3 regions of the Pseudomonas sp. SYWMCR5 genome follow, and region 3 is predicted to be linked to each of the others. Evidence: predicted binding sites of a transcription regulator. Region 3 holds the regulator's gene; each other region holds the start of a gene.
What was found. Region 3 encodes sigma-54, which starts transcription at its own class of promoters, with help from an activator protein. Its sites were predicted from a motif close to ANTGGCATNNANNTTGCTNT; they were not measured.

Region 1: nirB (nitrite reductase large subunit NirB) is a predicted target of sigma-54. The motif match lies at 1,752-1,771, and genes of this name have one in related genera.
Region 2: flgB (flagellar basal body rod protein FlgB) is a predicted target of sigma-54. The motif match lies at 2,261-2,280, and genes of this name have one in related genera.

What each region holds. Positions count from the first base shown of each region.
Region 1 covers NZ_JBXUNH010000001.1:534,353-538,494, forward strand. The annotation lists gene nirB (nitrite reductase large subunit NirB) at 1-1,598, opposite strand, end outside; gene AC2CGW_RS02420 (bifunctional nitrate reductase/sulfite reductase flavoprotein subunit alpha) at 1,920-4,142, opposite strand, start outside.
Region 2 covers NZ_JBXUNH010000001.1:312,125-316,266, reverse strand. The annotation lists gene AC2CGW_RS01370 (autotransporter family protein) at 1-1,984, opposite strand, end outside; gene flgB (flagellar basal body rod protein FlgB) at 2,326-2,733, shown strand; gene flgC (flagellar basal body rod protein FlgC) at 2,736-3,179, shown strand; gene flgD (flagellar hook assembly protein FlgD) at 3,196-3,882, shown strand; gene flgE (flagellar hook protein FlgE) at 3,913-4,142, shown strand, end outside.
Region 3 covers NZ_JBXUNH010000004.1:108,220-112,361, forward strand. The annotation lists gene AC2CGW_RS13100 (HPr family phosphocarrier protein) at 1-169, opposite strand, end outside; gene rapZ (RNase adapter RapZ) at 190-1,044, opposite strand; gene ptsN (PTS IIA-like nitrogen regulatory protein PtsN) at 1,047-1,511, opposite strand; gene hpf (ribosome hibernation-promoting factor, HPF/YfiA family) at 1,524-1,832, opposite strand; gene AC2CGW_RS13120 (RNA polymerase factor sigma-54) at 1,911-3,404, opposite strand; gene lptB (LPS export ABC transporter ATP-binding protein) at 3,578-4,142, opposite strand, start outside.

The DNA.
Region 1 (4,142 bases), on a different contig from region 3:
ACGGTCGGCTTGCAGATGTCGCAACCGACATGGCCCTTGCCGTGGCGCTCGAGCAGCTCGTTGAAGGTTCGAATCCCCTCGACGCGCACCAATGCATACAGCTCCTGGCGGGTATAGGCAAAGTGCTCGCACAGGCTCTTGTCGACCGTCACGCCACGCGCGGTCAGTTCGTGCTCGAACACCTGCTTGAGCAGCGCCGCACAGCCACCACAGCCGCTGGCCGCCTTGGTGCAGCCCTTGACCGCCGCCAGGTCCGCGCAGCCACTGTCGATGGCCGCGCAGATCGCGCCCTTGCTGACGTTGTGGCAGGAGCAGATGGTCGCGCTGTCGGGCAGGGCATCGGCGCCCAGCGTCGGCGCGCCGCCGCTCTGCGGCAGGATCAGCGCCGCCGGATCCTGCGGCAGGGCGATGCCGTTTTGCACGTACTGCAGCAGCGTGTCGTAGTAGCTGTTGTCGCCGACCAGCACCGCGCCGATCACCCGCTTGCCGCTGGCGTCGACCACCAGGCGGCGGTAGCTGGCGTTGGCCTCGTCGATGTATCGGTAGCTGCGGGCGCCTGGAGTGGCGCCGTGGGCGTCGCCGATGGAGCCGACATCGACCCCCAGCAGCTTGAGCTTGGTCGACATGTCGGCACCGCTGAACTCGGCACTGGCCTCGCCGACCAGCAGCGCAGCGAGGTTGCGCGCCATGCTGTAGCCGGGCGCGACCAGCCCGAACACGCTGCCGTTCCACGACGCACACTCGCCGATGGCGAAGATCCGTGGATCGCTGGAACGGCAGTTGCCGTCGATGACCACGCCGCCGCGCGGCGCGATCTCCAGCTCGCAGGCACGCCCCAGGGCGTCACGCGGACGGATACCGGCAGAGAACACGATCAGGTCGGTTTCCAGGTACTCACCACCATCGAAATTCATGCGGTGGCGATACTCTTCTCCCGGGTCGATCGACTGGGTGGCGCGAGACAGATGCACGCCGACACCCAGCGCTTCGATCTGCGCACGCAAGGCCGCGCCTCCTTCATGATCGAGCTGCACCGGCATCAGCCGTGGCGCGAACTCCACGACATGAGCCTCCAGCCCCAGCGACTTGAGCGCATTGGCAGCCTCAAGGCCCAGCAGCCCACCGCCGACCACCACGCCACGCCGGGCCCCGGCAGCCGAGGCGCGGATGTCGTCAAGATCGTCGAGGGTGCGGTAGACCAAGCAGGCCGTGCCCGTGGAGCCTTCGATCGGCGGTACGAACGGGTAGGAGCCGGTGGCAAGGATCAGTTGGTCATAACCGTAGCGCCCCTGGGCGGTGACCACCTCGCCCAGCGTGCGGTCGATCTCCAGCACAGCTTCGTGCAGGTGCAGGTGCACGCCGTGCTGGGCATAGAAGTCGGGCTCGCACATAGCTAGTGTCTCGGCGCTGCTGCCGGCGAAGTATTCCGACAAGTGCACACGGTCGTAGGCGCGCTGGCGCTCCTCGCCGAACACACGCAGCTCGAAGCGCGCCAGGGCACCACGTTCGATCAGTTGCTCGACCAGGTGATGACCGACCATGCCGTTGCCGACAATGACCAGTCGCTCTCGTTGTCCGCCGTTCGCTGTTGCCTTCATAGCCGATCCTCGATCACGGTGTGCGGGGCGTGCCCGCGGCAAAGACAAAAAAAGGCGCCTGGAGCCGAAGCTCCAGGCGCCTTTGCCTGTACTCATCAGTGTGAGGCCCCTGTTGATCGCCGTTGATCAGTGGGGCTGTGTTGTAAACCGTTGAAAGCAGGGAGCGTGCCAAGGTCGGAATGGGTGCTGGCGCTGTCGCGTTGCAAGCCCGCTCCTGCGGGGTATGCAGCGTTGCGCGACCTGTGGCAGCGGGCGTGTCCGGCGACAGCGCCGCACGCGGCAACGCCTCAAGCCGGTGCACCCCTCCCCATCCCGGTGCACTCAATACACATCGCGTCGATAACGCTTGTTCTTGCCCAACCCCTCGACATAAGCCGCTGCCGCCTCGGCGCTCATCCGCCCGTGCTCGGCCACGACCTGGCGCAACGCAGCATCGACATCCTTGGCCATGCGCTGGGCATCGCCGCAGATGTAGAAGTACGCCCCTGCCTCCAGCCACTGCCACAGCTCGGCGCCCTGTTCGAGCATGCGCTGCTGCACGTACAGCTTCTCGGCCTGGTCACGCGAGAACGCCGTGCTCAGGCGCAGATGACCGCTGGCCTCCCAGGCCTGCAACTGCTCGCGGTAATAGAAATCGAAGGCAGCATGCTGCTCACCGAAGAACAGCCAGTTGCCGCCGGTCGCACCGCGGGCTTCGCGCTCTTCGAGAAAGGCTCGGAACGGCGCGATACCCGTGCCAGGGCCGACCATGATGAGCGGTGTAGCATCGTCGTCCGGCAGTCGGAAATGCCGCGCGACCTGCGGGAAGATCGCCACCTCCAGCGCTTCGGCGCGCTCGGCGAGGAAGCTTGAACTCACACCCTTTCGCTGGCCATAGCGCACGGTTGAAACGGTCAGGTGCACCTGCTGTGGATGGGCCTTGGGGCTGGAGCTGATCGAGTACATGCGTGGCTGCAAGGGTTTGAGCAGGGTCAGCCAGTGCTCCAGCGACAGTTGCGGCGCGAATGCCGCGAGCACATCGGCCAACTGCCGCCCCCACAGCCACTCCTTGAGTTCGGCCTTGTGCTCGGGCAGCAGCAGCCGACGCAGTTCACCTGCCTGCGGCGCCTGGCTGAAGGCGGCAAGCTGTTGCGACGTGACCCGGGCGATCTCCAGATGCCGCTCCATCGCCTCGGCCAACGGCATCGTCGGCAAGTCGGGCAGTTGCACGCACGTCTGGCCATCGAGCCCCATCAGGCCGAGCAGCTCCTGGACCAGCGCCGGGCAGTTGCGCGGCCAGACACCCAGCGCATCGCCTGCCTCGTAGACCAGCCCGGTGCCTTGCAGGTCGAACACCACCTGGCGTGTCTCCTTGGTCGCTCCGGGCGCATTGAGCACACGGTTCTCGATGATGGGAGCCAGGCAGGGTTGCTGCTTGCCGAACACCCGCGCCGGCGGGGCTATGACGGGTGCTTCGGCCGTCGGCCCGAGCAGCGGCAGCAACGCCTGCAGCCAGGCGGCGAACGATGGGTCGAAGTCCGGTTCGCAATCGACCCGATCGAGCAGACGTCGGCCGCCCAGTTCAGCCAGGCGCTGGTCGAGCTTGCGGCCAAAGCCGCAGAACTGGTCGTAGCTGGAGTCACCCAGCGCCAGCACGGCGAAGGGCAGTGCCGCACACTGCGCCCCCTCCTCGCCCTGCAGCGCCTGCCAGAACGCCGAAGCGCAGTCAGGCGCATCGCCGTCACCAAAGGTGCTGGTGATCAGCAGCACGCTGGCGGCGCCACGCAATTGGCCGGGGCTGACTGCATCCATGCAGCTCAGCTCGACCGCCAGGCCCGCTTCGCGCAGATGGGCCGCACAGCGCTCGGCCAGCACCTCGCCATTGCCGGTCTGCGAGGCCCACAGCACCCGATGCCGGGCGACCTCGGCCATGGCGACCGGCGCCACCACCGGCTGGGCGAACAGGCCGGCGATCAAGCCATCGACGAACAGCCGACTGGCGGGCGCCAGCGGCGCACCGGGCGGCAGGCTGGGCACACCCGGTGTACGCGCCTGCCCAAGGCCGAGCAGGAAGCCCTGCAGGTAATGACGCTCCTCGTCAGCCAGGACGGGGGCCGGCAGGCTGTCCAGGCCGAGCAGGCGAGACAGGGTGTCGGTGGGCATGGTGGCAGGCTCCGTAGGGATCGCGCAGGGCAGCTCGAGTGCCTCGATGCGTTCGCCTGCAACCCGCTCCAGGGTCACGGCGCAATGCTTGAAGGCCGGTTGTAGGGAAGTTGGATCGACCGCGTCGCAGGTCACGGCGTTGATCGCCAGTTGCTCGCCATACAGGTCGTTCCAGTGAAAAGGGGCAAAGCAGTTGCCGACCAGCACCCGCTCGCTGATGCGTGCCGGCAGCACGGCCTGGCCGCGGCGCGAGCGAATCGCCACCTGGTCCTTGTCGGCGATGCCCAGGCGTCGGGCGTCCTGCGGATTAATCTCGACGAAGGGACCGGGCTCGAGCTTGTTCAGGCTCGGCACCTTGCCGGTCTTGGTCAGGGTGTGCCACTGGTGCTGCACGCGGCCGGT
Region 2 (4,142 bases), on a different contig from region 3:
TACCACTGCTGCCATTGACGTCAGTGTCCAGGAAGCTGTACGCCAGGCCCAGGGTGAGCTGGTCGTTGAGCTTGCCATCGGCACCGACGGCAATGCCGCGACTGTAGGCGTTGTAACCTGCCACGCCGTCACGGGTGCTCTGGGTGGCGTCGCTGTACAGCGATTGAACCCATACGCCGGCCTGGCTGAAGCCTTCCCCCGACGAGGCGCCACGCAGGTTGCTGGCGCGGCTGCTGATGGCGTTGCCGATCATGCGCTGGGCTCCGGTGGCTGCCTGGCGCGCGCCGCCGTTGACCTCCGGGGTCAGCTGGCGAGCCAGTCTGGCGACCTGGGCCTGGTCGGCGTTGGCGGCGTAGGCCAGCAGCGGGTCGCCTTTGGGCAACTGAGCCAGCAGGCCGTTACCGATCGCGTTGCCGATGGCACCCTGGGCATTGTCGTTGCCGCCGCTTTCCTTGACGATCTCGGTGACTTCTTCCACCGGTTTGGTCGTAACCTGTGCGTAGACTTTGTTGTCTTCCACCGCGCTGCTCTGCACGCGCAGCAGTGCCGAGGTACTGGTGACCTGGATGCCGTTGGGGTCAAGGTTGTGGCCGGCGGTGTCCACCAGCTGTACCTGGCCGGCCTCGACCAGCAGGTAGCGCGATCCGGACGGCTGGAAGTCCTCTTCGTCGGCGTGCAGGGCGATGCGCGAGCCTTGTTCGAACTTGCTGGTGCCGCTGACCTTGAGTACTGCCACGCTCGGGTCGGTTTCGCTGGACAATTCCAGGCCCAGCGCCGAGTTGCCGGCGATCGACAGGTTGCCGTCGATCGCGGTGCGGGCAGCGGTCAGTGCCAGGGTTGCGCGGGTGTCGTCACCCAGGTTGCCGACTTCGATCCAGCCGCCGGGCTTGAGGCGGATGTCCGGGGTGCTGTGGGGCAGGTAGTGGGCCTGGAACTCGCTGTTACCTTCGACCTCGATGTTGCTCAGCCCGTCGAGCATGCCGGTGATCTGGCTGCCCTCGCGCAGGATGAGCTCGACCGGCCGATTGCTGTGGCTGGCGTCGATGGCGACCTGGGCCATGATGATGCCGCTGTTGAAGATGTTCAGGTCGCCGTGGTCGCGATACCAGGGTTGCTGGCCGGGGCCGTCGAATGCGACATCGCCGATGCGAATGCCGGTGCCGCTCAAGGCGTAGATCGAGCCACGGTTGTCGATGTGCCGCCCCAGGCTACTGGTCAGGGTTGCGCCATCGAGCGCGATGGCCTGGCTGTTCGTGTCGCTGGCGACGATATTGCCGTAGTTTTCGATGCTGTCCAGGCGGGTTGGCATGCCGGTGGCGCCGCCGCGCGACGTGGCGTTGACGCTGATGGCATTGGGGCCGCTGCTTTCGATGGCGCCGCGGTTGACGATCTTGCCCTGCACGGTGGCGCCGGCCAGGTTGAGGGTGATCGCGTTGTAGCCATAGGCGCGGACCTTGGCGTTCTGGGCGTTGACCAGGTCGCCCTTGATCAAGGTCGACTGGCCGTTGGCGCTGGCCAGGTTGATGCCGTAGGCCTCCCGCCGGTTGATGATGCCGATACCGGTGCCGGCCTGGAGCGTGCCTTGGTTGATCAGGTTGCCATCAACCGTGGTATTGCTGATTTTCAGCGCGTTGCCATCGAGGCTGGTGCTCCTGACGAAGGCCTGGTTCATCAGGTCGCCGGTCACATGACTGTTGCGCACGGTGAGGGCGTCGCTGCGATTGACCATGTCCACGGTGGTGCGGTCGTTGTCGTTGATCGGGCTGTTGAAGGTCAGGTCGCCCTGTACGTTGGCGTCGTCGAGCACGATCGCGCTGCGGGAAATATTGGTGAAGCTGCCGCCGAACTCGAGGCCGTTCGCGTAGCTCTGGTGGCTGGAGGTGAAGCCGGCATCGGTCAGTTGGATGGTCTGGCCATGGGCGGGCAGGGCGCTGGTGGCAATTGCCAGGGCAAGTAGGGTCTTGCGGTAGGTCAGCGGGGACACGGTTTCTTCCTTGGAAGGCAATAGGGACAGTGCGCATCCATGCTGTGCCTGAAACCGTAACCAGTGGCCTCATGCCACATCTCTGCGCGGTCGCGAATGCTACTCGCAGTGATGGCAAAATAACACTGTCCTGTTGACGTCAATTTTTTGGATTGCCGCTTTTGCCGCTCGGCAATTGCCGCTCACTCGCCATCAAGCGGAAGCACTTTGCCGCTTTTCTGGCATTGCCGTTGCTCGCGGATGCAGATGATGCCCGGTATTGCTGGGGTTGCGGCTGTTGGCACAGGCCTTGCTATAGCTTGGCCAACGCAACGCTGGTCAACCTTCGAAGGTTCCCCGACATGAGCATCAGCTTCGACAAGGCCCTCGGCATCCATGAAAAGGCACTGGGTTTCCGCGCCCAGCGCGCCGAGGTGCTGGCCAACAACATCGCCAACGCCGACACGCCCAACTACAAGGCGCGTGACATGGACTTCTCCTCGGTGCTTGCCGCCGAGGCAGACAAACAAAGCAATGGGCGTATTTCGCTGACCCGCACCAACGGCCACCACATCGAGGCCGAAGGCCTGGCCATGGGCGACGACAGTCTCAAGTACCGCACGCCGATGCAGCCGTCGATCGACCAGAACACCGTGGATGCACAGATCGAGCAGTCGAACTATGCGCAGAACGCGATCGACTTCCAGGCCAGCTTCACCTTGCTCAACAGTAAATTCAAAGGGCTGGTATCGGCCCTGCGTGGAGAGTGACCATGTCCCTTGCCAGTGTCTTCAACATCGCCGGTAGCGGCATGAGCGCGCAGAACACGCGCCTTAACACCGTCGCCTCGAACATCGCCAACGCCGAGACCGTTTCCTCGAGCATCGACCAGACCTACCGCGCGCGCCACCCGGTGTTCGCCACCACCTTCGAACAGGCCCAGAACGGCGCCGGTCAGTCGCTGTTCGACGACCAGGGCCAGGCCGGCCAGGGTGTGCAGGTCAAGGGGATCATCGAGGACCAGAGCAACCTGGAAGCCCGCTACGAGCCCAATCATCCGGCGGCGAACAAGGACGGCTACGTCTACTACCCGAACGTCAACGTGGTCGAGGAGATGGCTGACATGATCTCCGCCAGCCGTGCGTTCCAGACCAACGCCGAGCTGATGAACACCGCCAAGACCATGATGCAGAAGGTGCTGACCCTGGGTCAGTGATTGAGGAGCGCAAAGCATGGCAGTCAATGTTAATGATGTGCTCGCCAATTCCGGTGTGAGCAACGGCACCAAGAAGCCAGCCAGCGAGCCGACCGACAAGAACGCGCTCGGCAAGGATGCCTTCTTGCAGTTGCTGGTCACCCAGATGCAGCACCAGAACCCGCTCGATCCGCAGGACAACGGTGAGTTCGTTGCCCAGCTTGCGCAGTTCAGCAGCCTGGAGGGTATCCAGACCCTCAACGAGTCGGTCAACGCCATTACCGGTTCGCTGGGTTCGTCCCAGGCGCTGCAGGCGTCGTCGCTGGTCGGCCGCTCGGTGATCGTGCAGAACGACAAGGCGTTGGTCGATCCGACCAAGAGCTTCAATGGTCAGGTCGTGGTGCCGCAGAACATCGAGAGCGGCAAGGTCACGATCAAGGACAAGGATGGCAACGTCGTCAAGACCATCCAGTTGGGCGAACAGAAGAAGGGCACTGCCGACTTCATCTGGGATGGCACCAACGACAAGGGCGAGAAGGTCGCTGCAGGCAACTACACCTTTACCGCGACGACCACCGTCGATGGCAAGGCTCAGGAGATGTACACGCTGCTGCCAGCCACCGTCACCAGTGTCACCGTGGGTGGCACTGGCGGCGAGATGATGCTCAACCTGGCCGGTATCGGCAAGGTCGGCATCTCCAAAGTACAAACCATCGGAATCTAAGGCCGGCCTGTTCGGCAGAAGGAGCAATGCATGTCTTTCAATATCGGCCTTAGCGGTCTCTACGCAGCCAACAAGCAACTCGACGTTACCGGCAACAACATCGCCAACGTCAATACCACCGGTTTCAAGTCGTCGCGTGCCGAGTTCGCCGACGTCTACGCCGGCGCCAACCGCCTGGGCGTGGGCCAGAACCAGGTCGGTAACGGTGTGCGCCTGGCGGCCGTGTCGCAGCAGTTCACCCAGGGTGACGTGAACAACAC
Region 3 (4,142 bases):
CTGCGGCCAGCATCATCACTGCCATGATGCTCTTGCCGTCCACCAGCTTGTCGGGGGCGCGCCCGACTCGAACCTGGCAGGGAAACTTCCCGGCCACGCCGACGAACTTGGCTGCCGCCCGGGCGTGCAGGCCCAGCTTGTTGATGATGGTGATTTCGCGGGCGGGCATCGTGGGGTGGATCCTGTGGGTTAGAGGTCGCGGTGACGGACCTGGACGTTTTTCAGGGTTTGCTGCAGCAGTTGTCCGAGGCGCTCGGTGATATAGACAGAGCGGTGGTGTCCGCCGGTGCAGCCGATGGCGATGGTGACATAGGCGCGGTTGCTGGCGGCAAAGCGCGGTAGCCATTTAAGCAGATAGCTGGAGATGTCCTGGAACATTTCCTCGACGTCCGGTTGTGCTGCCAGGTACTCGATCACCGGAGCTTCAAGGCCCGAGTGCTCGCGCAGCTCGGGTTTCCAGTAAGGGTTTGGCAGGCAGCGCACGTCGAACACCAAGTCGGCGTCCACCGGCATGCCGCGCTTGAAACCGAAGGATTCGACGAGAAAAGCGGTGCCGGGCTCAGGCTGGTTAAGCAGACGCAGCTTGATCGAGTCACGCAGTTGGTAAAGATTGAGGCTGGTGGTATCGATCTTGAGGTCGGCAAGGTCGGCGATGGGGCCGAGCAGCTCACTTTCGACGCGGATGGCTTCGGCGAGCGAACGGTCCGCGTTGGTCAGGGGGTGGCGACGGCGGGTTTCGGAGAACCGCTTGAGCAGCGTGTCTTCGTCGGCGTCCAGGTACAGCACGTCACACTGGATGTGACGGGCGCGCGCTTCCTCGAGCAATTCGGGGAAGCGCGACAGATGGCTGGGTAGATTGCGCGCATCGATGGACACGGCGACCTTGGGTTGCATCAGTTCGGTGTTGATCAGCGCGTTTTCCGCCAGCTGCGGCAGCAACCCGGCGGGCAGGTTGTCGATGCAGTAGTAGCCGTTGTCTTCCAGCACATCGAGCGCGGTGCTCTTGCCGGAGCCGGACCGGCCGCTGACGATGATCAGGCGCATGTTCAGTGCTCGTTCTGTGCGTCCAGGACTACCTGGTAGAGGGCTTCGCTGCTGTCGGCGGCACGCAGGCGATCACGGACTTCCTTGCGATCGAGCATGCTGGCGATCTGGCGCAGCAGTTCGAGGTGGGCATCGGTGGCCGCTTCCGGGACCAGCAGCACGAACAGCAGGTCCACGGGGGCGCCGTCGATGGCGTCGTAGTCGATGGGTGCGTCCAGGTGCAGCAGGGCGCTGACGGGGGCGGTACAACCTTCCAGACGGCAGTGGGGAATGGCGATGCCATTACCGAAGCCGGTGGAGCCCAGTTTTTCGCGAGCGATGAGCTTTTCGAAGACGTCTTGCATCGCAAGCTCAGGTACTTGCTCGGCAATCAGGGTGGCGACCTTTTCCAGGGCGCGCTTCTTGCTGCCGCCCGGCACGTTCACGAGGGAACGGCCGGGGGTCAGGATGGTTTCAAGTCGGATCATGGATGAGGGGGATCAGCGGGCAGCTGCACCTTGCAGCAGGCTTTGCTGTTTTTCCTTGTGTTTTTTCAGTTGGCGGTCGAGCTTGTCAGCCAATGCGTCGATCGCGGCATACATGTCTTGGTGTTCAGCGTTGGCGACCACTTCGCCGCCGGGAATCTGGAGTGTTGCTTCAACCTTCTGCTGCAGCTTCTCGACCTTCATGATCACCGTTGCATTGGTGATCTTGTCGAAATGCCCTTCCACGCGGGCGAGCTTCTCGAGCACGTATTCGCGCAGTGGTTGGGTGACTTCTACATGCTGGCCACTGATGTTGACTTGCATACAGCTTCTCCTTTGTTGCCCGTGCATAAAGAGGCAGGTATTGCACCTGCCACTGAAACGCTGTGGCACATCCCGGGGCTACATCAATCGCTTGCGCTCGCTCGATGGGGCAATCCCCAGCGATTCGCGGTACTTGGCGACGGTGCGGCGGGCTACCTGGATGCCTTGTGCCTCCAGTAAACCAGCGATCTTGCTGTCACTCAATGGCTTTTTCTGATTTTCCGCGGCCACCAGTTTCTTGATGATCGCGCGGATCGCCGTAGACGAGCATTCGCCGCCTTCGGCGGTGCTCACATGGCTCGAGAAAAAGTATTTCAATTCGTAGATGCCACGGGGAGTGTGCATGTACTTCTGCGTGGTGACCCGCGAAATGGTCGACTCGTGCATGCCCACCGCCTCGGCGATGTCATGCAGCACCAGGGGCTTCATGGCTTCATCGCCGTGGTCGAGGAAACCACGCTGGTGTTCGACGATCTGGGTCGCCACTTTCATCAGTGTCTCGTTGCGGCTTTGCAGGCTCTTGATGAACCAGCGCGCTTCCTGCAACTGGTTGCGCATGAAGGTGTTGTCCGCGCTGGTGTCGGCACGGCGGACGAAGCCTGCATACTGCGGATTGACCCGCAGGCGCGGCACCGCTTCCTGGTTCAGTTCGACCAGCCAGCGGTCGCTGTCCTTGCGCACGATGACGTCTGGAATCACGTACTCCGGCTCGCTCGATTCGATCTGCGAGCCCGGGCGCGGATTGAGGCTTTGCACCAGCTCGATGACCTGGCGCAGCTCGTCTTCCTTGAGCTTCATGCGACGCATGAGCTGGCTGTAGTCGCGGCTGCCGAGCAGGTCGATGTAGTCGGTGACCAGGCGCTGGGCCTCGGCCATCCACGGCACGCTCGCCGGCAGTTGGCGCAGTTGCAGCAGCAGGCATTCGCCCAGGTTGCGGGCGCCGACGCCGGCCGGCTCGAACTGCTGGATGCGGTGCAGCACGGCTTCGACTTCATCCAGCTCGATGTCCAGCTCCGGGTCGAATCCGGCGCAGATTTCCTCGAGGCTGTCTTCCAGATAGCCCTGATCGTTGATGCTGTCGATGAGAGTTACAGCGATCAGGCGGTCGGTGTCGGACATCGGTGCCAGGTTGAGCTGCCACAGCAGATGGCTCTGCAAGCTTTCGCCGGCCGAGGTGCGCGTGGTGAAGTCCCACTCGTCGTCATCGTTGCTGGGCAGGCTGCTGGCGCTGGTCTGGTAGATGTCTTCCCAGGCCGTGTCGACCGGCAATTCGTTGGGGATGCGCTCGTTCCACTCGCCCTCTTCGAGGTTTTCCGTGCTGACGGTGGTTTCCTGGAAGCTGTTGTCCTGGGCTTCGGTGGCAGGTTTGCTTTCGCCGTTTTCCGCCATCGGATCGCTGTTGTCGAAGTCGTCGCCGTCTTCCTGACGTTCGAGCATCGGATTGGACTCCAGCGCTTCCTGGATTTCCTGTTGGAGGTCCAGGGTGGAGAGCTGGAGCAGACGGATGGCCTGTTGCAACTGCGGGGTCATCGTCAGTTGCTGGCCCATTTTTAGGACGAGCGATGGTTTCATGGCTGGGGCTTAATACCTTGTTCGCCGGCGCGCATGCGCCATCCACTACAGGGCGCCGGAGCGCCAAATCTTAAGCAAGTTATATGCCTGAAATTGTAGCGTTTGCCTAGAGCACTGTAACACTTAAGCCCGTTTCACCAGGCTTTTCCAATGCTCCAGGCAGGTCCCGGGGATCAGAGACGGAACTCGTGGCCCAGGTAGACTTCCTTGACCAACTGGTTGGCCAGGATGGTCTCGGCGTCGCCTTCGGCGATCAGTTGACCATCGTTGACGATGTAGGCGGTCTCGCAGATGTCGAGTGTTTCGCGCACGTTGTGGTCGGTGATCAGCACGCCGATGCCCTTGGCCTTCAGATGGTGGATGATCTGTTTGATATCACCCACGGAAATCGGGTCGACGCCAGCGAAGGGTTCGTCCAGCAGGATGAACTTCGGTGCAGTCGCCAGGGCGCGGGCAATTTCGACGCGGCGGCGTTCGCCACCGGACAGGCTCATGCCGAGGTTGTCACGGATGTGGCTGATGTGGAACTCCTGCAGCAGGCTTTCCAACTCCTTGCGCCGTCCATCGCGGTCCAGGTCCTTGCGCGTTTCGAGGATGGCCATGATGTTGTCGGCGACCGACAGCTTGCGGAAGATCGACGCTTCCTGCGGCAGATAGCCGATGCCTGCCTGGGCCCGGCCATGCATGGGTTGGTGGCTGACATCGTGGCTGTCGATGAGCACGCGCCCTTGGTCGGCC